DNA from 2 places in the Ornithinibacillus xuwenensis genome. Region 2 is predicted to be linked to the other one. Evidence: a T-box and tRNA genes for the amino acid it is inferred to sense, from the RefSeq annotation. Region 2 holds a T-box; the other holds one or more tRNA genes.
The links. A T-box is a leader RNA that pairs with one kind of tRNA and senses whether it is charged. The one in region 2 lies ahead of tyrS (tyrosine--tRNA ligase), so its partner is inferred to be a tRNA-Tyr.

Region 1: it has a tRNA-Tyr gene. The T-box ahead of tyrS (tyrosine--tRNA ligase) is inferred to sense a tRNA for this amino acid. The anticodon was not compared.

What each region holds. Positions count from the first base shown of each region.
Region 1 covers NZ_JBDIML010000008.1:2,906-18,397, reverse strand. Annotated here, with positions in the region: gene glmS (glutamine--fructose-6-phosphate transaminase (isomerizing)) at 1-441, opposite strand, end outside; gene ABC228_RS17055 (S9 family peptidase) at 1,071-2,861, opposite strand; gene glmM (phosphoglucosamine mutase) at 3,123-4,469, opposite strand; gene ABC228_RS17045 (CdaR family protein) at 4,539-5,783, opposite strand; gene cdaA (diadenylate cyclase CdaA) at 5,776-6,597, opposite strand; gene ABC228_RS17035 (zf-HC2 domain-containing protein) at 6,777-7,418, opposite strand; gene sigW (RNA polymerase sigma factor SigW) at 7,434-7,997, opposite strand; gene ABC228_RS17025 (aspartyl-phosphate phosphatase Spo0E family protein) at 8,230-8,385, shown strand; gene rocF (arginase) at 8,434-9,333, opposite strand; gene ABC228_RS17015 (phosphomevalonate kinase) at 9,472-10,581, opposite strand; gene mvaD (diphosphomevalonate decarboxylase) at 10,565-11,557, opposite strand; gene mvk (mevalonate kinase) at 11,586-12,566, opposite strand; gene ABC228_RS17000 (hydroxymethylglutaryl-CoA reductase, degradative) at 12,563-13,852, opposite strand; tRNA gene ABC228_RS16995 (tRNA-Lys) at 14,033-14,105, opposite strand; tRNA gene ABC228_RS16990 (tRNA-Gln) at 14,374-14,445, opposite strand; tRNA gene ABC228_RS16985 (tRNA-Tyr) at 14,456-14,539, opposite strand; tRNA gene ABC228_RS16980 (tRNA-Thr) at 14,581-14,656, opposite strand; tRNA gene ABC228_RS16975 (tRNA-Val) at 14,664-14,739, opposite strand; tRNA gene ABC228_RS16970 (tRNA-Glu) at 14,743-14,817, opposite strand; gene fabI (enoyl-ACP reductase FabI) at 15,063-15,492, shown strand, end outside.
Region 2 covers NZ_JBDIML010000011.1:15,121-30,612, forward strand. Annotated here, with positions in the region: gene rpsD (30S ribosomal protein S4) at 1-189, shown strand, start outside; gene ABC228_RS18465 (hypothetical protein) at 593-1,363, shown strand; gene ABC228_RS18470 (glycosyltransferase family 2 protein) at 1,367-2,599, shown strand; gene ABC228_RS18475 (hypothetical protein) at 2,604-3,575, shown strand; gene ABC228_RS18480 (HD domain-containing protein) at 3,639-4,160, opposite strand; gene ABC228_RS18485 (methyl-accepting chemotaxis protein) at 4,294-6,345, opposite strand; gene tyrS (tyrosine--tRNA ligase) at 6,532-7,800, opposite strand; T-box leader at 7,857-8,077, opposite strand; gene ABC228_RS18495 (transglycosylase domain-containing protein) at 8,199-11,195, shown strand; gene ABC228_RS18500 (GNAT family N-acetyltransferase) at 11,332-11,985, shown strand; gene ABC228_RS18505 (acetoin utilization AcuB family protein) at 11,985-12,635, shown strand; gene ABC228_RS18510 (acetoin utilization protein AcuC) at 12,632-13,786, shown strand; gene motS (flagellar motor protein MotS) at 13,800-14,582, opposite strand; gene motP (flagellar motor protein MotP) at 14,572-15,396, opposite strand; gene ccpA (catabolite control protein A) at 15,456-15,492, opposite strand, start outside.

The DNA of each region.
Region 1 (15,492 bases), on a different contig from region 2:
TTGGCGGAAGCTTTCTAGTGTGTTTTGCGTTTTTTCATAAAGCTTTTCAATTAACTGAACAACTACTTCGGTGTCTGTTTCACTATGGAACGTAACACCTTGAAGATATTCCCTTTTAAGGTCTTGATAGTTCTCAATAACCCCGTTATGAACAAGAGTAAATCTTCCTGAATTACTTTGGTGAGGATGTGCGTTCTCTTCACTTGGCTCACCATGTGTTGCCCAGCGTGTATGACCGATACCCATTGTTGCATGAACATTGTTATCGACTGTTTCTTTAAGGGTTGCAATACGGCCCTTTACTTTGAAAAGATTGACGCCACTTTCATTTAATAATGCGATACCAGCTGAGTCATAGCCACGATATTCTAATTTTTCTAATCCGTTTAATAAAACCTCTTTTGAATCCTGTTGTCCTATATATCCTACAATTCCACACATTTCGTTGTGTTCCTCCTCATGGTTAAGGGGCAACAAACGACCGAACGAAAGGAATATTGCTTTCTTTGGGGCGTTTTGATGCCCCTTTCTCGTGTTATGTTCACACTCTGCCTTCATCCTTTGTGCAACAGGTCACCCTGTTGTTTTGTGAAAAAAGCAATACGATTGGAGTGTACAATCGGAAGGTACCCGCCGAAAAATTCGATAACCTTCACCTCGTCAACTACTTTCCTTTTCCCGTTCAGAAAATAGTCCTGGCGCTTTATTAGTATTTACCGCTATCCTCCTTTCTAATGTTTATAATCTGTACCCTATTTTTGCCAAATTAAGGCCTTCTAAATGGTACCAACTCATTTTACTCGATAATACTCATTCTGGCAATTATTAAATAGCTTCTGGGATGTTATTAGTATATGGAAAAACACTTCAATCGTTCATTTTTCCACTATGAAAGCCTTTCTGACAATATTTTGTCTGCAATTTTTTTCTGAAATATATCCTAAATAAACACTGCTTTCCCATCCATCCTCTATTTCATTACGTGTTACATCCATTCGAAGTTACGCTGTTTCTTAAGTCTCATTAATATGAAAAGCACATGGAAATATAATTCCATGTGCCTTAACGCCTTATCCTTGATGCTTTTCTAAGAAATCAAGCATCATATTATATACTTTTATTTCGTTTTCTTTCTTAGAAAACCCGTGACCTTCATCCTCTAAAACAAGGTATTCAACATTGCGGCCTTTTTCTTTTAGCTTTGCAACGATTTGGTCAGATTCTTCTTTTACAACACGTGGATCTTTTGCACCTTGAATTACTAGCATTGGTTTCACCATTGTATCCAGATACGTAATTGGAGAATCCTTGATAAAGCGCTCTTTATCACGTTCAGGATCACCAACCCATCGTTCCATCATTGGCTTCCAATGTGGTGGTACAGAATTTACGAATGTGAATAAGTCGGAAGGACCAAAGATATCCACAACAGCTTTGAAATACTCTGGATGACGACCATGTAATAATAGTGACATATATCCACCATAGCTGCCACCAACTAAGAATAATTTCTCGCGGTCGGTAATATTATTTTCAAATAACCATTCAATTCCTGCTACACAGTCAAGTCTCGGGCCATGTCCCCAGTCCTGTTCCACTAACTTCACAAACGATGAACCATAGCCTGTACTTCCACGGAAGTTAGGAGCAAAAATTGTATATCCGCGATTTAATGCACTTTGGAACATGGCACGGAACATTTTACGCTCAGAAGCCTGTGGACCACCATGTGGCCAGAAAATAGTGTGACCATTATCATTATCAGGGTTTGCTCTAAATAGTAATGCCTCGATTTCCATATCATCAAATGATTGATAGGTTACAACCTCAGGCTCTACCATTTCCGCTTCACTAACACCAAGAACACGACTATTTGTTAAACTATCCCAAGCTGAACCGTCCGTTGATTTGAAAATGTTAAATGGTTTAGTAGCACTTCTACCTAAAAGATAAAGATTTCCTGCTTTTGTAACAACCAAATTCTCAATTACATCAACCGGTGCCGTTAGCCTATCAAGCTTTTCAGTTCCTAAGTCATAGCGATACAACACATCGGTTACACCTTTTTCGGTTACCAAATACAAGACATTATTTTCTTTGTCGTATTTTAGATCATTGACACTTTCATTATCAATGCTCACAACCGCTTCAAAAGATTTTGATGTCAAATTATATTTTGCAACATAAGTATATTCACTTTCATAGTTTGTCGTAAAATAAATGTCATTTTCTCCAACAAAAATAGGACTACTTGCAACATGTACTTTCTCAGGATCTGGCGTTAAGCTAACCATCTCCTCGCCATCTTTTACAAACAACTGTATATATGTATTTGCTAACAGTCGCATATAAACGAAAACATCTTCACCTTCTGATACTGCCGCAAGATAGGTTGGACCCTTCTCACCTTCGTTAACAAGTGTATCGGAGTTATCCTCAAGATTTCGAACACGTGTATTTAGAAAGTTAGAATTCCCTTCAGACGTTAAATAATAGACTCGATTCCCATCTTTACTAAGGTGTGCAAAGTAATATTTTTCAGAAGGGTCTCCAGTTATTAATGCTTGTGGTATACCACCCTCACTCGGAACGGCATAGATTTGATAATTTTCATCGCCATCATGATCATATCCCGTTAAAACATAGCGATTTTCTGGATCGAATTTAATAAAGTTGGTTGATTGATCCTTTTGCGCAAATAGGTAAGGAAACGTACCTGGCAAATCCATTGCCCATAAATTCATTTTGCCATTTAAATTCGTGTTAAAAATGAGTCGTTTCTCATCTCGGCTTACAGCAAAATCAGATATCACATACGTACGCAAAAATTGTTCAACGGTTGGTTTTGAAAAATTTAGCATCACATTTTCCCCCTTAAATTTTTTGTATAATCTAAGCTGTTAGAAAAATTATACTTATACGTTAAGTATAGCGTATTTCACTATTTTCTGACAGCTTAAGAACCTTTCTTCCATTATACGAAGTACAAGGTTTTATTAGAATAGTCGGAGGTTGGTTTTTAACTACGACTCCAGACTGATTTTTTTGAAAGTATGCATTAAGCTGGTATGCAGATTTCCATAAAAAAAACCGCTCCCTTTGAGAGCAGTTCCTTTATTCCTTTATTCCTTTATACCTAATAAATCTTCGATTAGATTTGCAATTTGATCGGTGTACTTTACGCACTCTTCTTTTGATGGCGCTTCAACCATTACACGTACAAGTGGTTCTGTACCAGATGGTCTTACTAGAACACGTCCATTACTTCCTAAAGCTTCTTCTACCTTTTCAATTTCTTGGTTAATGGTAGGATCGTTTAATGCTTTCTCTTTATCGGTAACGCGAACGTTCTTTAGCACTTGTGGAAAAACTGTCATTTCGCTAGCAAGCTCTGATAAAGGTTTACCAGTCTCCTTCATGACATTCACTAACTGAATAGCTGAGAGCATCCCATCTCCAGTCGTACTATAATCTAAGAAGATAATATGACCAGATTGTTCCCCACCTAGATTGTAGCCACCTCTTCGCATTTCTTCCATGACATACCGGTCCCCAACTGCTGTTTTATCGCTACGCATGCCATTTTCTTCTATCGCTTTATAGAATCCAATATTACTCATTACAGTTGAAACTACCGTGTTATGACGTAGGAATCCTTTATCGTTCATATATTTCGCACATATAAACATAATCTGATCGCCGTCAACAATGTTTCCTTTTTCATCAACAGCAATTAATCTATCGCCGTCTCCATCAAAGGCTAGCCCAATGTCTGCTCCCTTTTCCACAACGAAAGCCTGTAGTGTTTCCGGATGAGTAGAACCTACTCCATCATTAATATTGAGGCCATCTGGAGATGCACCAATTGTATATAAATCAGCTTCTAAATCTGCAAACAAATGAGTAGCTAGGCCAGACGTAGCTCCATGTGCACAATCAAGCGCAATACTGATTCCTTCAAAATCATTATCGATTGATTCCTTTAGGAAAGAAAGGTATTTATGACCCGCTTCAAAATAATCTGCAACTACACCGATGTCAGCACCTACTGGTCTTGGTAGGTTGTCCTCTTGATCGAGTAGTCGTTCTATTTCTTCTTCCTGGGCATCTAGTAATTTAAAACCATCTGGTCCAAAAAACTTAATTCCATTATCTGCAACAGGATTGTGAGATGCCGAAATCATAACCCCAGCTTGTGCACTTGTTGCTTTTGTTAGATAAGCAACACCAGGTGTTGAAATAACTCCAAGTCGCATAACTTCAGCACCAATGGATAAGAGACCGGCTACTAAAGCTCCTTCTAGCATATTCCCGGAAATACGTGTATCACGGCCAATTAACACTCTAGGTTTTGTTGTTTCCTTTGTTAAAACATAGCCGCCAAATCTCCCTAATTTAAATGCTAGTTCAGGCGTTAGTTCCTTATTTGCTACTCCTCTTACACCATCTGTTCCAAAATATTTACCCATTTTTGTACCTCTCCTTTACATCCTGTATCTGGACGTTATTTAAGTACGATTCACCATATATTCGTTCTATTAAGATTCTTCTATCTCAATCGTTACTTCCTTAATGTTCGCGCTATACGTAACATTTTCCGGACCTTCAATTGTTATCGGCACGGTATGTTCACCAGTATCTAGTCCGTCAGCATCTACAAAGACCCGAAAGTCCTCTGCACTTAATTCCTTAACATCTTGTTCATTTCCCGTGACGGATATACTTATTTGCGGGTCATCCGGTTCAATAAAACTAACGGATTGACCACTGCCTAGGTTGTCCACCTCAATGGTTACATCATCAATAGACTTTGTTTGCTCCAGTACTACTTCCACTTCGATTTCCTCAACACCTGGGGCTTGTACTCTTTCTGGCAAAGCTAAGCCAACTTTCATCGTTCCTGATTCAGATAACTCAGACAGATCGATTGGTTCTGTTTTTACCTCTTCTAAGCTCTCCAAAATCTCTGTTATCGCAAATACCTCAGCTTCCTCGACAGATGGTACCATTGATTTAATCGTATATCCTTCCGGTAACTCACCCGTTGTGGCTACACTCACCGGAACCTTCTTACTTGGATTATCAATGGTAGCAGATACAACAATTGTAGCTGGTTCTACGATTACGCCTAGCTCATTACCTTGACTGTCATAGACATTGACAGGAATCTCTCTATTCTTGATTGATTCGGTTACCCCTGTTAAATCAACAAATACTTTTACAATCGCAATTCGATCGATAACTTCCTCCGAGCTGGTAATCGTGACGGTATCTGTATTCAACTCATAATCAGATACCTCATAGCCTTCCGGAAGTTTATCCTCATTAATGAAATCGACACTAACATCAAATTCATTCGAAGCTCGTTCTTCAATAATGACATTAATCGTTTTTGGTTCTACATAGACACCTAGCTTATCTGAAATACCCTCATACTGAATTTCCACCTCGTGTTCGCCTTCTTTTAGATCTCGTAAATCGACAAACATCTCAAAGTTCTGCTGTTCAACCGTTGGCGTCAATTCACTTGATGGTCCTTCCAAGGTGATTTTAACTGTTTCTGGCACACCACTAACGACATATTTTTCACTATCTATTCGAATTCCTAATGGAACATCTTCAATTACCTTTGTCTCTGAGGACCCACCAAACAAAACAGAAAAAGGTATGGAACTGTCATTGGCAGTATCTGCTTCCTCAATGGAGACAAATACATATAACAAAATTGCAAACCCTAAAGAAAGTCCCCGGATAAACCATTTGCTTCTAAACCAATTATCCATTCTTTTTCCCTCCTAGCTTCCAAGTCTTTTTCTCGGAAGTTCTATGAGTTGGAGATAAGTTTTCAAGCAAAAAGTCTCGTAATCCGTCTTGACTTAAATCCCTACGGAGCTCACCATTCTTGGTTCCAGAGACACTACCAGTCTCCTCAGAAACAACAATGGTTAAAGCATCAGTTACTTCACTTATACCCATTGCCGCTCGGTGTCTTGTTCCAAGTTCTTTGGAAATAAAAGGACTTTCGGATAAAGGTAGATAGCATGCAGCTGCAACAATTTCATCTTCTTTAATAATAACTGCACCATCATGGAGTGGCGTATTCGGTGTAAAGATATTGGTTAATAGCTGATGTGTTAGTTTACCGTTAATAGGTATCCCTGTTTCTATGTATTCTCCAATACCTGTTTCACGTTCGATTGTAATCAAAGCACCGATACGACGCTTCGCCATGTAATTACAGGAATGAACAATGTCTGTAATCATTTTCTCAAACTTTTCTTCTTCGGATCTGGAGCCTCTTGAGAAGAGGTTTCCACGACCGATTTGCTCTAATGCTCTTCTGAGCTCTGGTTGGAATAAGATGAAAATAACAAGAAATCCCCATCTAATTATCTGATCAGTCGCCCACATTAACGTTTTCAGTTCAAATAATATACTTAATAGACGTACCACAAAAACAACGACGATACCTTTTAATAGCTGAATCGCCTTTGTGCCTCGAATTAACATGATTAATTTATATAAAACATACCAGACGAGACCTATATCAACGCCTATTCTGAGTAGGTCCACAAAAGTAAAATCCCCATTCGGCATGTCTGCACTTCCTTCTTTACATCAATTTCTCTTCCAAATAAAAAATACCGTATCTATTATATCATAATTTGCATGATTATTCGTTACTTAGCCCGTCCGAATTTATACCGAACATTCATTGATTAAAATTTTACTTATTATTTAACATGAACAAAAACCTGGCCACTAAACCAGGTTTTTTACTCACCGATAGAAAATATTCCTTTAAACAGATTTTGAATATGGTACCAAACCCACTCAAAGATTCGATCTACTTCCTTTAATTCACCATTGACCTCGCCGACCGATGCCATTAAGCCATCACTATCTAAGCCATCCTCATCAATTAACGTTCCATTAATTAATGTTACGTTTCCATCAACAACACCATCAATTTTCAAATTACCATTGTGAACAACTAAGTCTCCTTTAACTGTTACGCCCTCAGGTACAATAACGGTATCACCTTTGATAATTAAATTATCTGGATTCGAAACCGTTAATTTTGTACCTTGTTCCCACGCCGAGAACAGTCCTGTAAACATAAAGATGAAAAATATCGCAGCCGCCGTAAGGGCTGGATGCATTCTAAACCATCTTAAATATTTCACATGCTTTTTCTCGATTGGTAACTGTTGCATTACCTTCTGCGTAAAATCATCAGGTGTCTTAACACTTTCTGTACTTTGAATTAATGTGATGGTTCTTTTTAATTCATGAAGATGTTTTTGACATTCCAAACACCCTTCAAGATGGGTCTTTAGACTGGACTCTTCTTCTCTTGTGATGTCTCCATCTAAATGTTTATGCATCAAACTCAATGCTTCTTTATTACAATCCAATTGGATTCACTCCTTTTAAACATGACGAAGCTTTTTACGTAATGCTTCCCTACCTCGATGAATTCTTGTTTTAACCGTCCCTATTGGAATATCTAATATATCACTAATCTCCTGAAGGGAAAAGTCTTCTAAATAGCGTAACATAATGATACCGCGGTATTTAGGAGGAAGCTCTGCTATTTGTTTTTGAATATATGACTGAAGTTCCCTTCCCTCTAGTTCATCATCAGGAAGTCTATCATCTGCAGCTAGTTGCGAATACATATCTAAGCCGTCTGTCCCTTTTACTTCAGCATCAAGATAATAGTCAGGTTTTCGTTTACGTAACCGGTCTATCGTCAGATTCGTCGCGATACGATATAACCAAGTTGAAAACTTTCTACGATCATCGTAGGAGTGGATGTTGACATACGCACGTATAAAGGCTTCCTGAGCAATATCCTCTGCTTCGTGCGTATTCCCGAGCATTCTTAGACAATGTTGATATATTTTATCTTGATAAAACATCACCACATCTTCATATGCAGCTTGATTCCCTTTTTTTACTTGTTTGATTTTCTCTCTGATCATTAATTCCATCTCTTGTACCTCCGCTTAATGCGGTATTAAACCTTACGAATTACATCAAAAAAGGTTTCACTTTTTTTATAAATTTAGGCGAATTTTTATAAATAAATTAAATAGTAAACATTTTCCATTCCATTATAACGCATTATAGCTAAAAAATATGTATTTTTCTTAATTTAGTGTTGCAAAATAATAATTTATTCGGGTATTATAGTTTAATGTAATGTAATAGGGGGAATATCGTATGGATAAGCTTTTGCAAAAGATAGAGCAATGTCGCAAAGAGATGATTGCACTTAGTGATACACATAAATTAAACTCGGAAGTAATCGTAGAAAAAAGTAAAAAGTTAGATCATCTATTAAATGAGTATCGAATGAATAATATGACGAATAATTAATAATAAAAAGACATCAATTTAACATTAATGCCTTTTTATTTTTTGGATTTATTTAAGCTTCTCGCCAAATAAAGAACCCATTAATCCAACAGCTAATGTAGCTGTTTTATTTTTTTCATCTAATATTGGATTTACCTCTACAACTTCAAATGACGTAATTAGTTCAGAGTCAGATAACATTTCCATCGCTAAATGACTTTCGCGATATGTCATGCCTCCTAAGACCGGTGTTCCAACACCTGGAGCTTCTGTAGGATCTAACCCGTCCAAATCAAGGCTGAGATGAACTCCGTCTGTATTTTCCTTCAAATAATGAATCGCTTCTTCCATTACTGCAGACATTCCCATTCGGTCAATCTCATGCATGGTATAAACCTTAATTCCTTTTTCTCGAATTAATTCTCTTTCACCAGGATCTAATGAACGAGCGCCAATAATTACGATATTTTCTGGTTTAACCTTTGGTGCATATCCAAATAGATTCGTTAATCTCTCATCACCTATACCTAGACTAACCGCTAGTGGCATTCCGTGAATATTACCAGATGGTGATGTTTCACTCGTATTCAAGTCTCCATGCGCATCATACCAGATGACACCAAGATTCTTATAATGCTTGGATATACCAGCTAAGCTACCGATTGCGATGCTATGATCCCCACCTACTATTAGTGGAAATCGATCCTTTTGAATCTCTTCATCCACCATTCTAGCTAGCGTTTCATTTGCCTCTATAACTTGCTCTAAGTTTTTTAAATTACTTTCTTTATCCACAGTAGTTGCGGGACGATTTATTGCTATGTCCCCCAGATCATGTATGTCATATTCTAAGCTCTCTATCTTCTCAATTGCTCCAGCATAACGGAGTGCACTTGGCCCCATATCTACCCCACGACGACTTTGACCTAAATCCATTGGGACACCAATTAAAGAAATTTTATTTTTCATAATTTACCGCCACCTCCAACATTTATTGTACCTTACTTTATTTGAACGACTCAACTCGACAACTTTTTGAATATTTATACATCGATTCAGATTGTGTTAAATCTAAAATAGGCACCGTCATCCGAGACGATACCTACTCTATATGGCCTTAGCTCCATTAGGGTACGGAAGAAGATCTAACGGGATGATTCCTTCTTGACGCCAAGCTTCCTCTAACGCTTTAGCGCTTTCTGGTGATGGCATAAAAGCGATTCCACAGTCACCGCCTCCGGCTCCTGATTGCTTTGCTGCCCCTCCATGTTGTTCAGCTAAATCACATAATTTTTTTATCATTGGGGTTTCTAATTCCGTTTGCGCCTCTTTTCCTACTGTTACTAATGCCGTTCTATTTTGTTTAATACCTTTAAACAATAAGGATTTATTCTCATTTTCTATTCCAGTCATAATGTTCGTAACCGCTTCCTCACTACTATGTAAAAATTCCTGGAACTTTAACGGCTTACTTTCCTTCAAGCTTATTATTTGTTTAACAAGATTTCCTGTTGATGCAGGACTACCTGTCCAACCGATGCAAAGATAAATATCACTCGGAAGTTTCATTGGTCTAACCGAAAGGAATTGCCAGTTGCTATCGACTAGATTGGAAATAAATTCATTATGATGATACTGTTCTCTTAGCCATTCAGCTTGAAAAGAGGAATAGTGCAATATCCCACCATAAGCTGAAGCAGCAACATCTGCTCCAGACCCATTTCCTTGTGCTCTTACATGCGAGATAGACGCTAACTTAAACACTAGTTGTGGATCCGGTTTTTCTTTTACATGCATTTGTAAAACTGCTGTTATGACACCTACAACTACTGCCGCACTCGAGCCCAGTCCATATTTTTTCCCTGAATCTTTATCATCTAATTCACTTCTTATACGGAGGGAAAGATGTTTTAAAGGATACTTATTTTCCTGCAAATACATACATGCGACCGACATCGCCTCTTCAACAAAATTCACCCTGCTATCTGTTGTTGCAATCCTAACTTGATTTTGTTGATATTCCCAGCTTAAATCACGAAGCATAAATTTTTCTAATGATATACGATTGGTTTTACTTTCTTGGATATCTACATATACAAAACGATTAACAGCCATAACAGCTAGCTGTTGATACGGTTCCAAGACCGCAAACTCACCAGCCATCATTAATTTTCCAGGCACTTGTATCGTTAAGGAAGAGTTAGACAAATTCGTCATCCCCTAAATAGGTTATACCTTGCCCTGCACAGCTCAATTTTACATCATCCACTCCCGGTATACTTCGAAGTGTTTGTTGAACTTCTTCTTCATGTTCAGGAAGATAAAGAACCTTCACATTTGGTCCAGCATCAATTGTGAAGTAGGCAGGAATACCAGATGCTCTTAATGCCTGAACAGATTGCATAACCGACATAGTCGAATCTAACCAATACGTAAAAGGAGGGTTAGCACCTAAGGTTGTTGCATGCATCTTTAGGCAGTTTGCTTCGGCAATTTCTCCTACCTTTTCAAAGTCGCGATCTAAAATACCTTGTTTAATTGCGTCAATCTCACTAGGAATACTTTCAATCCAGCCTTTAAAAAAGGGAGAAGTCTCTACCGTTCTCTTCATCCCTGCCCTACTGGATACTTTTTTCATTTTTGCCGAGAGAACAACTGCAGCAACGCGAAGATCCCAGTGGTTTTGCGGGGCAATCGGGACAGCATATGAATCTGAACCATCCGCTTTTTCCCCTTGCTGCCATTCTGCAAACCCACCGAATATCGAGCGACATGCTGACCCAGAGCCCTGGCGAGTAAGGCGAGATAGTTCTGAATCCGATAACTCTAATCCAATTGCCTTGCTGGAAGCAGCAGCAAGTGCAGCAAAACCAGAGGCCGAGGAAGCAAATCCTGCAGCTGTTGGGACCGCATTGATAGACTCAACCTCTGCGTAGATATTCTTCTGTGCTAGATTACGAACTAAATCAAGAAATTGCGTAACTCGATTATATTGTTCCCCTTCAATACGCGTGCCATTTAATAAGAAGGTATCCTTTTGTAAATCTTCTTTAAACACGACTCGAGTAGAGGTGTAAAATCCATCTAATGTTAACGATAGACTGTTATTGGTTGGGAGAATCAACGCTTCATTCCGTTTTCCCCAATATTTTATTAATGCAATATTTGTATGTGCCTTTGCTATTGCTTTCATTATGGTTCCCCTTTTCACATACTGTTTATTAATCCTGCTTTCTTAGCACAAATGGCCAAACAGCATGTGCACCGAACTCTTTTAACTTCTCAGCGAGTTGTCTTGAGTGTATCTCATTTTTGGCTAAGGCAATAATACAGCCACCATTACCGCCACCTGTTAACTTCGCACCGAGTGCTCCTTCTTTTCGAGCAAAATTAATCAATCGATCTAAACCGTCATCACTTACACCAAGAGCAGCTAATTCCTTTTGAGCCTCATTTAGCATTTGCCCCAATAAGTTCTTTCCCGCTTTTTCCAATGCATGTTTAACAAGATGTGTAAGCTCACCAATTCTTTCGATTTTTGCTTGTATTTTTTTCGGAGCCTTCTTTAATAAATGAGCAACAGATTCAACCGCTGATCGAGTATCACCAATTCGACCGGAATCAGCCACAATGAAATGAAAGTCTTCATTCGGTCTTATAAAGCTTATTGGATGTTCCTTCTCAAACCAAACTGGCGATTCGGAAGTAATTGTCAATGTATCAATTCCACTTGGTGATCCATGAGCAAATTTTTCAGCTATATTGGCAAATTTTAATAATTCTTTCTCTGAATATTCCACTTCTGCATATGCAAAGAGAGACCTTATAATTGCAATCGCAACCGAAGCACTTGATCCCAGTCCTTTTCCAGGAGGTATGGACGATTTAACTCGTATAATCATATCCCTTTTAGGAAGACCTAGATAGCTTAGCGTAGAATGAATACTATTGACGATTCCTTCTAACGCCAAGGGGGCAGAATCCATCGTACCTTGGTAAAAAGTGCTATCAAACTTAATAGGTCCAGTTCGATGCTCAATTACCGATTCTACACCTACCAAAGGAAAGGGAATTGCTATTGCAGGTTGCCCGTGTACAACTGCATGCTCGCCAATCAATATTAGTTTACTATGCGCAACTCCGATTCCGGTTTTTTCAGTCGTTATATAATTATCTGTTATGGTTACCTTTTCTGCACTCATTTTGTATATTGTTCCACCAATTCTTTAGCTTTACCTACACGGATTTCTTTTTCTTTCACTAATTGTTCAGCTATAATATCAATCATCTCCCCAGTTGCGCCTGCAGCTATAGCAACAGAACGTGAATGCAATGCCATATGGCCTTTTTGAATGCCATCTGTCACGAGTGCCTTTAAAGCACCAAGGTTTTGTGCTAAACCTACAGAAACAATTACTTGTGCAAGCTCTGAAGCTGATTCTACATGTAATATCTTATGCGCTAGTTGTGAAACTGGATGTACTCGGATGGCTCCGCCTACAGTACCAATTGACATTGGTAACTCTAATTCTCCAACGAGATTACCTTCCGCATCTACATACCATTTTGTCATGGAGCGATAGCTTCCATAACGAGCTGCATATGCATGTGCTCCAGCTTCCACAGCTCGCCAATCATTTCCTGTTGCAATTACTACAGGGTCGATTCCATTCATGATTCCTTTATTATGGGTAACAGCACGATAAGGATCAGAATCTGCGAATTCAAAGGCATGAACCACGCCATCTCTAACCTCTTCACCAGAATATTCGCCAGTAACCAATAATTTAGGGGGGATTACACATTTAGCCCGAGCGACACAACGATCAGCGAGATTAGATAGTATACGTAAGTAAACTTTTCCAGAGGTCAACTTTTCCACCGTTGGTGCTAAGGATTCAACCATTGTATTAACAATGTTTGCCCCCATTGCATCACAAGTATCGATATATAAATGTAATACAAGCATCTTTCCGTAATCAGAATTCGGGGAATCGTTTAATATTCGAACATCCAGGTCCTGTGAACCGCCACCTCTAGCCACAATACTTGGATAAGCTGCATTTGCTGCATCAATTAAATCCTGCTTCGCTTCTAATAATGCCTGTTTAGCTACTGCGTAATCAGCACACCCGACAACTTGGATTTGGCCAATCATAATTCTTTCTGATGCTTCTGTAGTAAATCCCCCAGCATCACGTACTATCTTTGCAATATGACTAGCAGAAGCTACAACGGATGGTTCTTCAATTGCCATAGGTATGATATATTCTTTCCCGTTAATTAAAAAGTTCAATCCTAATCCTAAAGGAAGTTGAAAAGTCCCGACAACATTCTCAATCATTTTATCAGCGGTTTCGACTGGTAATACACCATCTGAATCCAATGCTTTTATATCTTCTGCTGATAGATCAAGTGTCTGACTTAATAACGCTTTTCTTTCTTCAACTGATTTCTTATAAAAACCAGGAATCCTAGAAGATCTCATACCAACCATCCCTTTATATTATCTATTTATAAGTAAAAGTTATTATTATTTATAGCGCTAAATTCTTCCTATTATAAAAAGAATTACTCTATCTATTATGTTAAAAAAACGTTTAAAATGCAAATAAAAACAAGGTTGCTACACATAACAACCTTGTTTTTATTTGCGCTATTTTATTGATGAGCCATGAAGGATTCGAACCTTCGACCCTCTGATTAAAAGTCAGATGCTCTACCGACTGAGCTAATGGCTCGTGAAATGATTCAAAAATCAATATTGTTTACATGACACCAGCAGCTTCCAGAAAATTCATAAAATTGAATGGTTCGGGGTTACCCGTGGTGTATTCGGTAGAAGTAATTCTCCAAAGATGCTCGTCGTGTTGCAAGATCATTCAGTGAAGTAGCACTCCTCGCAAACCTGCACATAGTAGAAGATTCAAAGATGCTAGCGGTTTGCTCTACCGACTGAGCTAATGGCTCAAAAAATATGTATAAAACATCTCGTAAAAATAAAAAAAGCTGGGCTACCAGGATTCGAACCTGGGAATCACGGGACCAAAACCCGTTGCCTTACCGCTTGGCTATAGCCCAATAATCTAAATGGTGGAGGGGGGCAGATTCGAACTGCCGAACCCGAGGGAGCGGATTTACAGTCCGCCGCGTTTAGCCACTTCGCTACCCCTCCGTATTTAGTGTAGTTATTTTCTTGTATTTTATACATAAAAATGGTGCCGGCCAGAGGACTTGAACCCCCAACCTACTGATTACAAGTCAGTTGCTCTACCAATTGAGCTAGGCCGGCATGGTAATGGTGGAGGATACAGGGCTCGAACCTGTGACCCCCTGCTTGTAAGGCAGGTGCTCTCCCAGCTGAGCTAATCCTCCATATGGTGACCCGTACGGGATTCGAACCCGTGTTACCGCCGTGAAAGGGCGGTGTCTTAACCGCTTGACCAACGGGCCAATAAACTAGGAATTAATAACTTGTCTTGCAGTCAACGAATTTTATTATATACAGATTTAAACCCTTTGTAAAGAGAAAATCGATATTTTTTTTAAAAATTTTATTGCAGCCTATAAAATCCCGTCCTCATAAGGTTATCAATGCCCAAAGATTAATAAATTTATTGAAAAAAATTGGTTTTTAGTTTAAAAAATGATAAATTAGAATAAGGTACTAATAGTTAATCATAAAATGGAGGTTCAAAATGACGGAACTATTAAAAAATAAAAATATTGTTGTAATGGGTGTTGCAAATGAGCGAAGTATTGCTTGGGGAATAACAAAATCATTACACAATGCTGGCGCGAATATGATTTTTACGAATAGACAAGAAAGATCCTATAACAAGTTAGTGAAATTATTAGATCAGAATAATATTGAAGCGAAACTCATTGTATCTTGCGATGTTGCTGATGATGAAAGTATTACAAAAGCTTTTCATGAAATAAAAGAAAAAGTCGGTGTAATTCACGGACTAGTACATGCTGTTGCATTTGCAGATCGTGACGATCTAAAAGGTGAGTTTGCTGATACATCCCGAGATGGTTTTCTATTGGCGCAAAATATTAGTGCATTTTCTCTAGTTGCTGTAACGAAAGCCGCAAAACCGTTAATGACGGAGGGCGGATGCATCG
Region 2 (15,492 bases):
ATTGGTCTTCGCGAAAAATCAAGAAATCTTGATATCGTGAAAGAGGCAATCGAAGTTAACAACTTTGTACCAGAATATCTAACATTTGATGCTGATAAATTAGAAGGAACTTTCAATCGTTTACCTGAACGCTCTGAACTTCCATCTGAAATCTCAGAACAATTAATCGTAGAATTCTATTCTCGTTAATAAGAAAAGGCCCGAACTCCTTGATAATAAGGATTTCGGGCCTTTATATTTATATATTTTATGAAGTGCTCAGAATTATTGTATACTTCTATTCCAGAAAAATGTTATATGTACAAAGTTATGAGATAGGCTAATTCTATTCTGGTTAATAATACCAATATAATGGTAAATAAATCCTATCTATTTTTTAAAACAGAATTTATAGGTTTCTTTTATTATTTCAACCTCCTATTTCCTCACTCACTTCTTATTCTTAAGCAATATCAATAGAAAAAATAAATTCTACTTTTAGTAAAATTCAAGTAACCTTGCATGATTTTTATGTGCTATAATCTACTAGTTCTTTAAAAATTTACTTACTACGAAAAATACTATCTAATATACAACAAGAAGGAGCATCATCGTGAAAAACACCCGTCTATATTGGTTAATGGGTTTATGGGGAATAGGCCTCGCTTCCCAACTATTACTTCCTTTTCCTACATCCATCATTCATATTACATTCATTGTTCTACTTCTCATTACCATGATGTTTTTTAAAACTGGTATTAATTTCTTATTATTTCTAGCTTCCATGCTCATCTATGGTTTTGGATTAACCGTATATGCGTTTGCAAATGAATTATTTGACGAAGGACAGTATCCATTAATCTGTTACCATTTGATGTTAACAGGCTCCATGCTACTTACATGGCTTACTGTACATGATATAAAATCATTTGTTCAAACCAATTTGGAGATGCAAAAGCGAATAAGAGAGCTTGAAAAATTCGACCCAGGTACAAATGCTCTATCGCTCCAAGAGTTTAGAGAAAGAGGCGTGTTAATAGAGACTGGGATGCGCAGAAGAGGAGAAATTGGTCAATTATTATATTTTAAGATTAAAAAGGATATCCCATTACCCGTTAGAAGATCCTTGCGCCAAGAGTTTATTAAATGCTGCCTCGACAGTGTGCGGGCAGAATACGACCTAGTAACCTCTCCTACAGAGGCCGAAGTGTTGATTCTACTGCAGAGTACCGATGTAGCTGGTCGAGAAGTCGTACTGAATCGAATAAATGGGCGAACGAAAAAGACGCTAAATTTTGTTCAAATGCCTTATGAGATTCAGCTTTTTGAACTCAAAAATCTTGAACAGAAGTTAGATGAATTATTTAAGAGAAAGGGAGCTTAATAATTGAACACAATATTAATCATCATCATGGCCTTCTTTTGGGCTCTCTTAGTATTTTATTCCATATTAACGTTAGCGGGAGTATATTTTCGATACAAAAAAAAGCCACCCATCAAACTTGAACACTATCCATCTGTTTCTATCTTAATTCCAGCCCACAATGAAGGCGTGGTGATTCAAGATACCTTGAGTGCAATGAGTCGATTAGATTATCCTGGTGAACTAAACGTCTTTCTACTCGATGATGGTTCAAGTGATAATACAGCAGAAATAGGCAGGGAATTTCAAAGGACCTTTAGTCGTATTCATTATGTACCAGTACCACCTGGTGAACCAAGAGGAAAATCACGTGTGTTAAACTACGGGCTTTCAATTATTGATTCTACGTATTTTCTAGTCTATGATGCAGACAATCAGCCTGAGCCAGATGCAGTTCGTCTTTTAGTCGAGGCTGCTGAAAAAACCACAAATGCAGCTGGTGCAGTTGGGTATGTGAAAACATTAAATGCTAATAAGAATATTCTTACACAGATGATTGCTTTGGAATTCCAGGTATTCCAACTTTTAATGCAGTGTGGAAGATGGCAGCTGTTTAAAATAGGCTCACTTGCTGGAACAAATATGTTATTAAAACGTGAGATTATTGAACAATTGGGTGGTTACGATGTATATGCCTTAGCCGAAGATGCAGAGTTAACCATTAGACTTACTGCAGGAGGTTATTTACTACCAGTGGTAGCGGAAGCTCGGACCTGGGAGCAAGAACCAGAAACACTTAAAACATTTATTAAACAACGTACTAGATGGTTAATTGGGAATATTTATCTGCTAGAAAAACTATTTTTCACCCGTAAGTTTTGGCTTAATAAAGCATTTCATCATGCAGTACAGCATTTAATGGTTTATTTGCTTTTTACGTTATTATTATTGTTTTCCCATGTGTTTTTCATCGGAAGCTTATTTCATCTATTTGAACCGAAGTATTCCGCACCTATTCTGATGTTTTGGTTTATGAGTTATATTGTTTATACAACGCAGTTAATAGGTGTCATTGTAGTCGACAAAGAAGTTTCACCGATAAAAACGATTGTCGCATTAATTATGTACTTTACGTATGCTCAACTGTTTGTAGTGCTTCTTGGTCGAAGTGCTGCTGTTTATTATTGGAAGAGATTTGTGAAAAAAGAAACGATTAACTGGGATAAAACCAATCGTTTTAAGAATCGAGCTGCTTAACCTTATGTCTAAAAAATGGATCATTCATGTCATGACCACACTAGTTTTGTGTATTATAGTGTCTGTTGTCTATTATCTAAACCACACTGAACAACGTGATGAAATGTCTGAAGAAACCTTTATGAAAATTGTAAGTACGTACTATTTAGATTCATCTGGTAAAATTAGATCCTATGGGACAACCGATAATGATGAATACCTCTTGGAGTCCATCGGATTATACATGTCTTGGCTCCAGAAGCACGAGAAGACGGAAGAATTAGCTTCATTCATAGAAACCGTAACTAATGAATTTCTGGTACATCAGGGTAATGCGGCGTTTCTATCCTGGAAAATCGAAGGAAATCAAAAATTGTCATCGAATGCCTGGATTGATGATGCTAGAATTCTATCTATTCTTGGTCCTAAGCATTCATTGTCTAAAGATATCATCAGCACCATTGAGAAATATCAGGTTTATGATGGCTTAATTATGGATTTCTATGACTGGGAGCAAAAGCAAGCCAGCCAAAGAGTTGTTTTCAGCTATGGTTCTGGAGATGATACACCCATTTCTATTAAGAAGATGGATGATTTGTATCATACCGTATCAGAATCTAGTGATTTGTTTTTTCCTGAGTTTTACGATGTAACAAATAAGGATTTTATAGCAATGGAAGAAGTTCATATGGTCGATCAACTTCTAATCGCTATCCAACTAGAAAAAACTGGTCTAGATAATGATGAATTTTGGACTTGGCTTCAAACAGAATGGGAAAATAATAATTTAATTTCTGGAAAATATAACAGGAGTTCAAGATTAGGAAATCAAATAGAATCTGGAGCAGTATATGGTATTGCAGCGGCCTTAGCTACCTTAAAAAATGATGATAATCTTTCTAATGCTTGGAAACAACGAGGTCAACAACTTGTTTACGATGCTAACAATGGTTATGAAGATATCCATTTTTTTGATTTAATTTGGAATGCTCCATAACAGAAATATTTATGTAGGCAATGTGTCGATTGACGCATTGCCTTTTTTGGTAGTTCGAAAACTCTAATTAGATGATTTCATTTCCTCTTCAACGAAATCATCTAACCGTGCTATCAGTTCTGTTGCCTCTTTTTCCTCAACTTTTCGATAATGATGCAAGCCTCCCTTCTCTTCATCCATTTCATCTGCTATTTTTGTTATTTCCTGTAGCGGTGTTCGCTTTATATAGCTATCCTTTATATAGGAATCCGTATGAAAAAGTATTGCATAGGCAATATCTTTGGCATGCTTTGGATTTTCTCCTAGTCGGATTAATAATTTATGCGCTCTTTCTGCACCTTTAATAGCGTGAATATCATTCTGTTTATATAATTCATAGTCCCATCTGCCATTTCTATACCAAGTGTAATGGCCCATGTCATGTAGTAATGCGGATTTTGTTGCAAGATCTACCGATACGTTTTTCTCTTTTGCTAGGCGAAATGCGTGATAAGCACAAGCAATGGCATGAGCAATACCTGAGCGAGAAAGATACTTCTGAGCTATACGATGATTATAAACCTGTGTTAGGGTAACAAATCTCATCTATCATCCTCCTAAAAATCTATAAATTTTTAGCATTTTACCATAAGAATGAATGTATATCAAACTTTACTTTTTAATTCAGTTTTAAGATAAAACTCATAAGAAAAGCTGTCCGAATTGGACAGCTTTAAACCTAAATATTAAATTTACCCATTTCTTCTTGAAGCTGTTGCGCTAATTCTGCTAGTGATTCCGATGCCTTTGAAACCTCAGCCATCATGGACATCTGTTCTTCTGTGACCGCAGAAACACTATGCGCATGGTCACTAGTGTTGGTTGAATAATTTTGTACATTATTCGATAAGTCTTTCATGGATTCCATATCAGCTAGAGCACTATCCATCTCTTTTGTTAGGATAGCAATTTTAGAAGATAGGCTGAAGATTGAATTGGTAATTTGACCAAAAGACTCACCAGTTCTCTCGACAGATTCAATACCTTTATCAGCAATGTGTTGACTATCCTTCATCATGGAAACCGATTGAGATACTTCCTTCTGTATTCCTCCGATGATTTCGTTAATCTCTTTAGAGGCTTGTCCAGACTGCTCTGCTAATTTACGCACTTCTTCGGCAACAACTGCAAATCCTTTACCTGCCTCTCCTGCTCTTGCTGCCTCTATTGCTGCATTAAGTGCTAATAAATTCGTTTGCTCCGTAACATCTGTTATTAAATTTGCCATTTGTCCAATCTGATTCGATTTACTTTCTAAAGCAAATATAATTTGAGATGAAGAAGAAATTTGTTCATTTAGCTCTTTCATTTTATGAACGACTTCTTTTACTAACTCACTTCCATTATTTGCAAGATTTGTAGAATGATTCGCTTCTTCCTCCATGCTTTTAACTGAGCTTGCCATATCGTTCATATGGTGATGCATATTACTACTAGAATGTGATAACTCAGTAGCTAGCTCACTTTGTGATGAAGCATTGTCAGCTACATCTTGAATCGAATTGGCTACTTCTTCTACAGAGGAGTTAATCTCTTCTGAGCTGGCAGATAATTGCTCAGCTGTGGCTGCAACATGCTCTGTACTACTTGCAATCGTGGAAAGCATACTTTGTAAAGAATTCACAGAATGATTAAAGTGCTGACCCATCTGCCCAAATTCATCCTTCGATTTTGTATCCAATCTTTTGGTTAAGTCACCACTAGCTAGTATTTCTAGCTGGGCATTCATACGATTTGCATCCTTGGATACGGTTTTTCCAATATAAAAGACAATTAAGATAATGAAAATTATTAATATACTACTCGTGATGATAAGCTTATTTAATAATACCGGTAGTGATGCATATAACTCATCAGTAGGAGCAAACAATACAATCTTCCATCCAACCTTTGGTAAGGTTTTAAAATGTACCTCGTATTCAGATCCTGCTATTTGTACAATCTCTTTTCCATTTTCCTTTGAAACAATACCATCTACTGCTTCTCCATCATTTTTTATATCTTCTGCTAGATTACTAGTCATCAGTTTTTCTTGATCCGGGTGTGCTAAAAAATTACCATCTTGATCAATAAGTACAGCATAGCCTGAATCCTCCACCTGTATCTCTGAAATGACAGCTTGAATGGAGTTCAGAACATAATCGCTTGTAATTACTCCAGATATGTTTTTCTCTTGGTTATTGAAGGAAACAGCAGTCGTAATAAATGTTTGACCTAGCGTTTCATCATAATATGGAGCAGTCCAAACCGGAACATCAGATTGCATTCCTTGGACATACCAGTCCGTTTCCGGATAATTATAAGATGGATCCTCATAATCCTCTGAATAAACAACATTATCTCCATCCTTATAAACATACGGTGCGAAAAACTCTTCATCCTCACTGTATGTAAATGGCTCATACCAGATTCCTACTCCAAATGTTTCTTCATTACTTGGAAGTAACTTCTCAAAATATGCTCGATATGCCTGTTTAGTAAATAAAGAAGTCTGGGACTCTACTAAAGCTTTCGTCGTTACTAGGTTTCTTTCATGCGTTGTTAGTTTCTTATCGATTATTTCAACTGTTTCACTTAATTTTGTTTTCATTCTTTCAGCAATGGCATTATTTAACTCCGTTGATGCATTCTGGTAGCTTATAAATGTTAATAGTGCTAAAAATACAATGATAAACGGTAAAATGATCATTACCTTCCAAAGCATTGATAACTTCCCTAATAAATTTTTCATTTGATCCCTTCTTTCTTGATGTATTTTTTTTAGTTCCTTTTACCTATAACATACTAAGTTTACCATAATATTCTGGTGGTATGAATGCTCACTTTTTTCCAATTAATTTAGACAATTACTTCTCCACATAATAAAAGACAGTCTCTCTAGGTTGTACCTAAAGAAACTGTCTCTACTTTATCTATTCTAGTAGCGAATTAAGAAATACTTCTTCTTACCTCTACGGATGATGGTAAATTTCCCTTCCAACCGATCCGAATCGGATACAACATAGTCTAGTGCTTGTTGTCTCTCACCGTTAATGTAGATTGCACCATTTGTAATATCCTCTCTTGCTTGGCGTTTGGAAGAGGAAATACCTGCATTGACGAGCAGGTCTACTAATCCAATATCCGCTTTATCTGCTTGGAAGGATGGCACATCTTTAAAGCCTTGTTCTATCTCACTAGCAGAAAGTGATTTTAAATCTCCACTAAATAAAGAAGCTGTAATTTTTTGTGCTTGCTCTACTGCTTTTTGACTGTGAACTACCCTTGTCATTTCTTCTGCTAGACGCTTTTGTGCAACACGATTTTCTGGATGATTTTCTACTTCCTTATCTAATTCAGCCAACTCGTCTTCTGATAAAAATGTAAAATAACGTAAGAATTTCATGACATCACGATCATCAGTATTAATCCAGAACTGGTAGAATTCATATGGACTTGTTTTTTCTGGGTCTAACCAGATAGCTCCTCCAGCAGTTTTACCAAATTTCGTTCCATCTGCTTTTGTGATAAGAGGTACAGTCAAACCAAATACCTTAATCTCTTCATCTTCATTTTCTCTAGCACGTCGAATAAGTTCCATACCAGCAGTAATATTTCCCCACTGATCACTACCTCCAATTTGCAGGGTACAATTTTCTTGTTCAAAAAGCTTTTGAAAATCTAGAGATTGTAGAATCATATAACTAAATTCTGTGAAAGAAATTCCTTGCTCAATACGAGCTGATACAGATTCTTTGGCAAGCATATAGTTTACACCAAAGTGTTTCCCAGCATCTCTTAAAAAATCGATTACAGTCATGCTTCCAAGCCAATCTAGGTTGTTACGAACAACAACAGGGTTTTCATCCTTATCCACTTCTAAAATGCTCTTAATTTGATTTTTAAGCTTTTCACTAAAACCTTTTACTACCTCTTCCGTGTTTAGGGAACGCTCCGTTGAACGACCACTAGGATCTCCAATCATACCCGTTCCACCGCCAACTAAAGCAATAGGCTTGTGACCCGCTTTTTGGAATCGTTTTAGGATGGTTAGTGGTAGTAAGTGCCCAATATGTAAGCTATCTGCTGTTGGGTCAAATCCACAATAAAGAGTTACTTCATTTTCTGTTAAATGCTTTGTTAGCCCCTCATGATCCGTAACTTGATTAACTAATCCTCTTTTTTCTAAATCTTTTAAAAGATCCATCAAATTCACACTCCAATATAGTTTCTAATAAAAACAAAAAAACTCCTTCCCTATCAGTAAGGGACGAGTTTTAACACGCGGTACCACCCTTGTTACAACATGAATTGCCACTTTGGGGTTGTTAACGATGACTTCACCGTCTTTATTGATTGAATCATTACCAACAAAGAATAGCTCCGGAATTGTACTTCGCTTGCAAATATATACTGGTTCTCAGCAGCCACCAGCTCTCTTGGATAGGGATTTGCAACACTACTATTTCCTTCTTAGCCAATAAGTTATTATTATTTATTCTTATCACATTAAATTAGAAAATGCAATCAATATTTACAAATTTCTTGTACCCCGTTCCCCCCTACTATGCTATAATTACTCTTGGAATATTAGGAGGTTTTAACGTGAATTTTAAAGAATTTCTCCATAAAACTGGAGCGAAGATAAAATCTATCTGGAGCACTGGTAAGGTACAGCGTTCATCTCGAATTACATATGATGTTGTTTGGAATGTTTTGTTGTTCTTTCTCGTCATCGGATTCATCGGGATGTTCTTTGGTGCCGGAATTGGCTTTGGATACTTTGCATCTCTCGTAAAGGATGAACCAATTCGATCCTATGAGAATATGGAAAAAGACATCTATAATTATGAAGAAACATCTAAATTGTATTTTGCAGGAGATATATATTTCGGAGATATACAGTCCGATATACACCGTGAAGAAACCACATTAGATAAAATCTCCCCAGTCCTTCAAGACGCAGTTGTTGCTACGGAGGATGAATTTTTCTTCGAACATGAGGGAATTGTACCAAAGGCCATTATTCGTGCTTTAGTACAGGAATTTACGAACTCAGATGTTAAATCTGGTGGGAGTACCTTAACCCAACAATTAATCAAAAACCAGATTCTTACAAACGAAGTATCCTTTGAACGTAAAGCAAAAGAAATATTATTAGCCTTGCGTTTAGAACAGTTTTTCAATAAGGATCAAATCTTAGAAGCATATTTGAATATTATTCCTTATGGACGTGGGGCAAATGGTCGAAACATTGCTGGTGTACAAACGGCAGCACAGGAGATATTTGGAGTAAATGCAGATGAGGTAACTCTTCCACAAGCAGCTTATTTAGCTGGTTTACCACAAAGCCCATCCTATTATACGCCTTTTGAGAGTAGTGGTGGCTTAAAGAGTGAAGAAGGCATGTTGCCAGGAATTAATCGTATGAAAACCGTTCTCGGTAGAATGTATGAAATGGAATACATTACAAAAGAAGAATATGAAGCTGCATTAGAATATGATATTGTTGCGGATTTCGTCACTGATACGGAAACAACAATTGAAAAATATCCGTATTTAACTTTTGAACTCGAAAAACGAGCGAAGGAAATACTTATGTATATTCTTGCTGAGGAAGATGGCTATACAAAAGCAGATTTAGAAGAAGATGAAGCATTAAAAGAAGAGTATTTGATTTTGGCAAATCGTGACTTGCGTCAAAATGGCTATAATATACATTCAACAATCGATAAAGAGGTGTATGATGCCTTCCAAGAGGTTGCCAAAAACTTTGACAGTTATGGACCAGATTGGACTGGGTTCATAGACGATCCGAATACAGGGGAAAAAGTTCAGATTACACAACAAGTACAAACAGGTGCTATTCTTATTGAAAATAGTACCGGAAAAGTTATTAGTTTTCTTGGTGGACGAGAGTTTAGTCTTGAAAATCAAATAAACTATGCGACTTCAACTCTTCGACCTAATGGTAGTACGATGAAGCCAATATTGGTGTACGCTCCAGCAATGGAAAAAGGAATTGTTCAACCGGGTACTCCGGTAGCAGATGTTAAAACCACTTGGCAAACTCCTGGAGGCACCTATACACCAAATAACTTTGACAACCGATATCATGGACTTTTATCTGTTCGGGATCATTTAACAGATTCTTATAATGTTCCAGCAATCAAAGTATACACCCAAATCATGAACGATAATCCAGTTGATCAGTACTTGAAGAAGATGGGGATTACCTCACTTTTAAATAATGAATATGCAAATCCGGCTCTTGCAATTGGTGGTACAACACATGGAATCACAATTGAAGAAAACACAAATGCTTATGTTACCTTTGCAAACGGTGGTAATTTTGTTGATGCGTATATGATTGATAAAATTACTAATAAAGATGGTGAGGTTATTTATGAGCACAAGAGTGAGCCAGTTGAAGTATTTACACCGCAAACCAGTTATTTAACACTTGATATGATGAGAGATGTCGTTACAGAAGGATCGGCTTCCTATCTACAATCACAGCTAAAATATCGAAGTGTGGATTGGGCAGGAAAAACAGGTACATCTCAGAACGCAGAAGATGTTCATTTTGTTGGATCTAATCCAAATGTTACTATGGGCAGCTGGTTAGGGTATGACATACCACAATCCTTAGAATGTAGTTCGTGTCTATACCACTCAAATCGTAATTTGAAGCTATGGGCTGAGCTAATCAATGCAGCCTCCGAAATAAGACCAGATCTTGTTGCAACAACAGAAAGATTTAAGCAGCCAGGTGGAATTGTATCCCGTAGTATCTGTGCAACATCTGGTATGCTAGCATCTGATTTATGTTCAGAGGCCGGATTAGTTTCGACCGATATATTTAATGCTAACTTTGTTCCGACAGTAGTAGATGATAGTTTAATTAGCGGTTCCTATGTAATGGTTGATGGTAAAGCAGTTCTGGCAGGACCAAACACACCAAAGGAATTCGTTCAGGACGATGGTCTAACCTTTAATCCTGACTTCCTAAAGCGTATGGAATATGATAAGTTGGATGATTTATCACAGCTGTTCCCAGCATTTAGAAAAGAAGCATGGGAGAAAATCAGTCTCCCAAATACAGAAATTGGAGATGAATTAACGGATGATGGAAAAGCACCATCCGCTCCAACCTCTGTTAAACAAAGTGGTTCTTCACTTACATGGAAGAAATCTGGAAGTAAGGATGTTATCGGATACCGAATATATAAGGCAAGTGAACCTGGTGCCAAATTCCAACTAATCGGGAATAACATTGAGGAATCATTTAAAATCCCTTCCGGAAAAGGTGTTTATCATGTTAAAGCTGTTGATTACTTTGGATTAGAATCAAGCCCATCGAAAGAAATTATAGTAGGAGATTTTTCAGAACCTGAAAAAGAACCAGATGAGCCAGTCACAGGTGAAGATCCAAATGAGGATAATCCTGAAACAGAACCAGATCCTGGTGCTGAAGATGGAACCGGTGATGATGGTGGTAATGGTGACGGTACCGGAAATGGTGATGGTGACGATGATGGTAACGGCGATGGAAATGGTAATGGAAATGGCGATGGCAGCGGTGATGGAAATAACAACTAAACTGGATAGCCTTACGAAGAGGATTTTTTCCTCTTCGTTTTTTTTACCTTTAAAAAGACTAAAAATTAAAACGATATTCCTGTATAATATAACATAAGCGTAACAATGACTTAACATTTTCGGTGGTGGTATACAAATGGAACATAGAATGACACATCATTCTATCGATAAAGAAACCGCATTGGGAAAAATTGTGATTGAAGGACCAGTTTCTGCTTCGACCTTGCAAACATACAATTTCCATGAGGATTTAACAGCATTTCGTCCAGCTTCAAAACAGTTCCAAGCACTCCTAGGTATTGCAGAATTACCAGAAGGCCGAATCATTATTGCTAGAAAAGAAGATACCATAATCGGATATGTAACCTATCTATACCCTGATGCATTGGAAAGATGGTCTACCTTTCAGATAGATAATTTAATTGAGTTAGGTGCCATTGAAGTAATACCCGCTTATCGTGGTTATGGAATTGCTTCCAATTTATTAAAGGTCTCCATGATGGACCGATATATGGAAAACTATATTATTATCTCTACTGAGTACTACTGGCATTGGGATTTAAAGGGAACTCAACTAAGTATCTGGGATTATCGAAAGGTGATGGAGAAAATGATGGCAGTTGGAGGACTCTTACCTGCTCCTACCGATGATCCAGAGATTATATCACATCCCGCTAATTGCCTAATGGTACGTATCGGCAAGAACGTTCAAGACAATTCAATTGTTCAGTTTGATACACTTCGATTTTTAAGAAGACATCAATTACGAAATATGAGGGAGGGGTTATAATGCATGTAGAAGCGATTATGAATCGGACTGTGATTACGTTAAGAGCAAATGAAACGATTGCTACTGCTCACCAACTACTATCGGGAAATAAGATCAGACATATTCCTATCGTGGATGACGATTATTCTGTTATTGGAATAGTATCTGATCGAGATGTGCGTGATGCAAACCCATCGATTCTTACAGAAAAACAAGATAAATCAATTCTAGAAAAAGAAATACACACGATCATGAGTAGTCCTGTTATAACAGTACACCCATTAGATTTTGTCGAAGAGGTTGCACGCATCTTTTACGACCGTGAGATAGCCTGCCTCCCTGTCGTTAGCAATAATAAGCTCGTTGGTGTTATAACAGAAAAAGACTTACTTTATACCCTAATACAACTAACTGGAACACATATACAAGGCTCACAAATAGAGGTGAAGGTGCCAAATAAACCAGGAATTCTACCTGAGGTTGCGTCTGTTTTCGGTAAACATGGTCTAAATATTTCCTCTGTCTTAGTATATCCATATAAAAATGATCATCAATATAAGATATTAGTTTTTCGAATTCAAACAATGAATCCGCTACCAATCATTCGAGAGCTACGGAGCTTAGGTTATGAGCTTATGTGGCCAAATAATATTCCGGAGCCAAAAGTATGAATACAGCAGTACAATTTGTTTATGACCAGTCACTATTAGACTATCATTTCTACGAAGAACATCCATTCAATCAAAAACGATTATTGCTAACAAAGGAACTACTAGAAGCCTCGGGGCAACTGGCTGCTGACGAAATAATCCAACCTCGAAGTGCAACAGATGAAGAAATAGCGCTTATACACGACCCTGCGTATATTCATGCTGTGAAATCAGCTAATTTGCTTCAACCAAGTCAGTTAAAAAAATTTGGACTTGGTACAGAGGATACCCCTATATTTTCGAATATGCATGAAGCAGCTGCCAAAATAGTCGGTGCTTCTCTTACGGCAGTAGATGCTGTGTTAACAGGTGATACAAATAAAGCAGCTAGCTTTGCAGGTGGACTTCATCATGGCTTTAAGCGAATGGCTTCTGGATTTTGTATCTACAATGATGCGGCTATCGCAATTAAATATATACAGGAAAAATATGGACTTAAGGTACTGTATGTGGATACAGATGCACATCATGGTGATGGTGTCCAATTAGCTTTTTATGAGGATGCAACTGTTTGTACATTCTCTATCCATGAAACTGGTAGATATTTATTTCCAGGTACAGGAAATGTGAATGAACGGGGTATTAAGGAAGGTCATGGATATAGCTTTAATTTACCGATCGATGCCTTTACACAGGATGAATCCTTTATTGAAGTCTATGAAAAAGCTTTACGGGAGATTGCTGATTTCTTTCAGCCAGACATTATCCTAACGCAAAATGGGGCCGATGCTCATTATTATGATCCATTAACTCATTTATGTGGCACCATGGAGATTTATGAAAAAATACCACTCATTGCGTCAGAAATTGCCAATCAGTACTGTGATGGCAAATGGATAGCTCTCGGTGGAGGCGGTTATGATATATGGCGAGTCGTACCTCGCGCTTGGTCTCAAGTATGGAATGTCATGAAAACAGGAACACCCTTAAGTGGTAATATAGCAAGTTCCTGGTTGAATAAATGGCAAAAAGAAGCTCCAGTTACGTTACCAGAAATGTGGAAGGATTCAGCTGACTCTATTCCTGAAATATCAAGAAAACAAGAAATCAATGAAAAAAATTATAACACACTAGTAAACTTGCTAAAGTACACCAAAGTAAAAAGGAGTTGATTATTCAACTCCTTTAACTTTGCGTGCCGTTTTCTACAATGACAATTTCAACTCTTCTGTTTTTACTTCGGTTATTCGCATTATCATTTGGTGCGAGAGGCCTTGTATCACCATAACCCGAAATCGAAAAACGAGTATCCTTTAGCTTGTTTTCATCGACTAAGAAACGAACAACACTACTTGCTCTTGCACCAGATAATTCCCAGTTAGAAGGATATCGATAACTTGACATGGGTATATTGTCTGTGTGACCCTCAACTTTAATATCATTATCAATTTGGGATAGTAATGTACCTACCTTCGTTAAAAATGGAAGTGCTGAAGGTAGAATTTCTGCTTCACCAGGATCAAATAAGATACTATCTTGGAGGACCAATACAACTCCTCGCTCGGAACGATTTGCAGAAACAAAATTATTTAAATTATTTTCATCAAGATAACTTTCCACTTCTTGCATTAAATCGTGTAGTGAATCCTCTTGTGCTGCTTCTTCTACATCCGATTCTGATTCTTTTTTATCCTCTGAAGGTACTTCAAACTCATTCGTAGTTTGACCTTTTTCTTCATTACTCGTATTTTCAGTTGGATTTTCCATCGGTACTGGTGATGGAGAAAAATCAAATATCATACGATTTCGAAACGATTCTGAAATCGCTTCAAATTTAGAGGCATCAATCTGAGACATAGAGAATAACAAGATGAAAAAAACAAGAATTAATGTGACCATATCGGAATACGTTACCATCCATTTTGGAGCACCTTTATCATCCTTTTTTCTTCTAACCCTATGCTTCATTTAGACCCTCCCCAACAAATGAAGATTCTTCCTCCATGTCCTTCTTATTCTTTGAATCACTTGAAAGGAAGGCACCGAGTTTTTCTTCTAATATGCGTGGATTTTGGCCTGACTGAACACCAATTACACCTTCAATAATAATTTGTTTGATGAAGACTTCCTCTTCTGTTTTATTTTCTAATTTACTTGCCATTGGAATAAATACTAAGTTAGCAAGCACCGTACCATATAAAGTCGTAAGTAACGCTACAGCCATACTAGGGCCTAATGTAGAAGGATCTTGTAAATTATTTAACATGAGAACAAGACCTATTAACGTACCTATCATTCCCCAAGCTGGGGCATATTCTCCACATTTTACAATAATCATTCTTCCTCGATAATGTCGTTCTTCCATTGCAGCAATTTCTGCACTCATAATATCGCTAATAACCTCTGGTTCAATACCGTCAACTGCTAATAGGATTCCTTTTTTAATAAATGGTTCGTCTACATCATCTAGCTCATTTTCTAAAGCTAATATTCCTTCTCTTCTAGCTCTCTCTGATAGTCGGATGAATAAATTGATTAATTCTGTGAGCTGTCGTTCATTTTGATTAAAGGATTCTTTCAATACTCTTCCGGTTAGCTTTATTTGCTCCATTTTAAAGTTAATTAGTAGTGATCCAATAACACCGCCAATAACAATTAATATTGAAGCAACATCAATAAATGAAATAAAACCTTCTGTACCAGCATTGGAAAGTATTGCCAACATAATCATAACAAAACCTACAGTAATGCCGATAGGAGTTAATAAATCTCTTTTTCTCATACTCTCTCTCCCCAATTTTTGCGTAGTAAACAATTCTATTGATTATATCGACATTTTTTTTATTTTGTTGAATTTCTGTCAATTAGACGGTGTGGC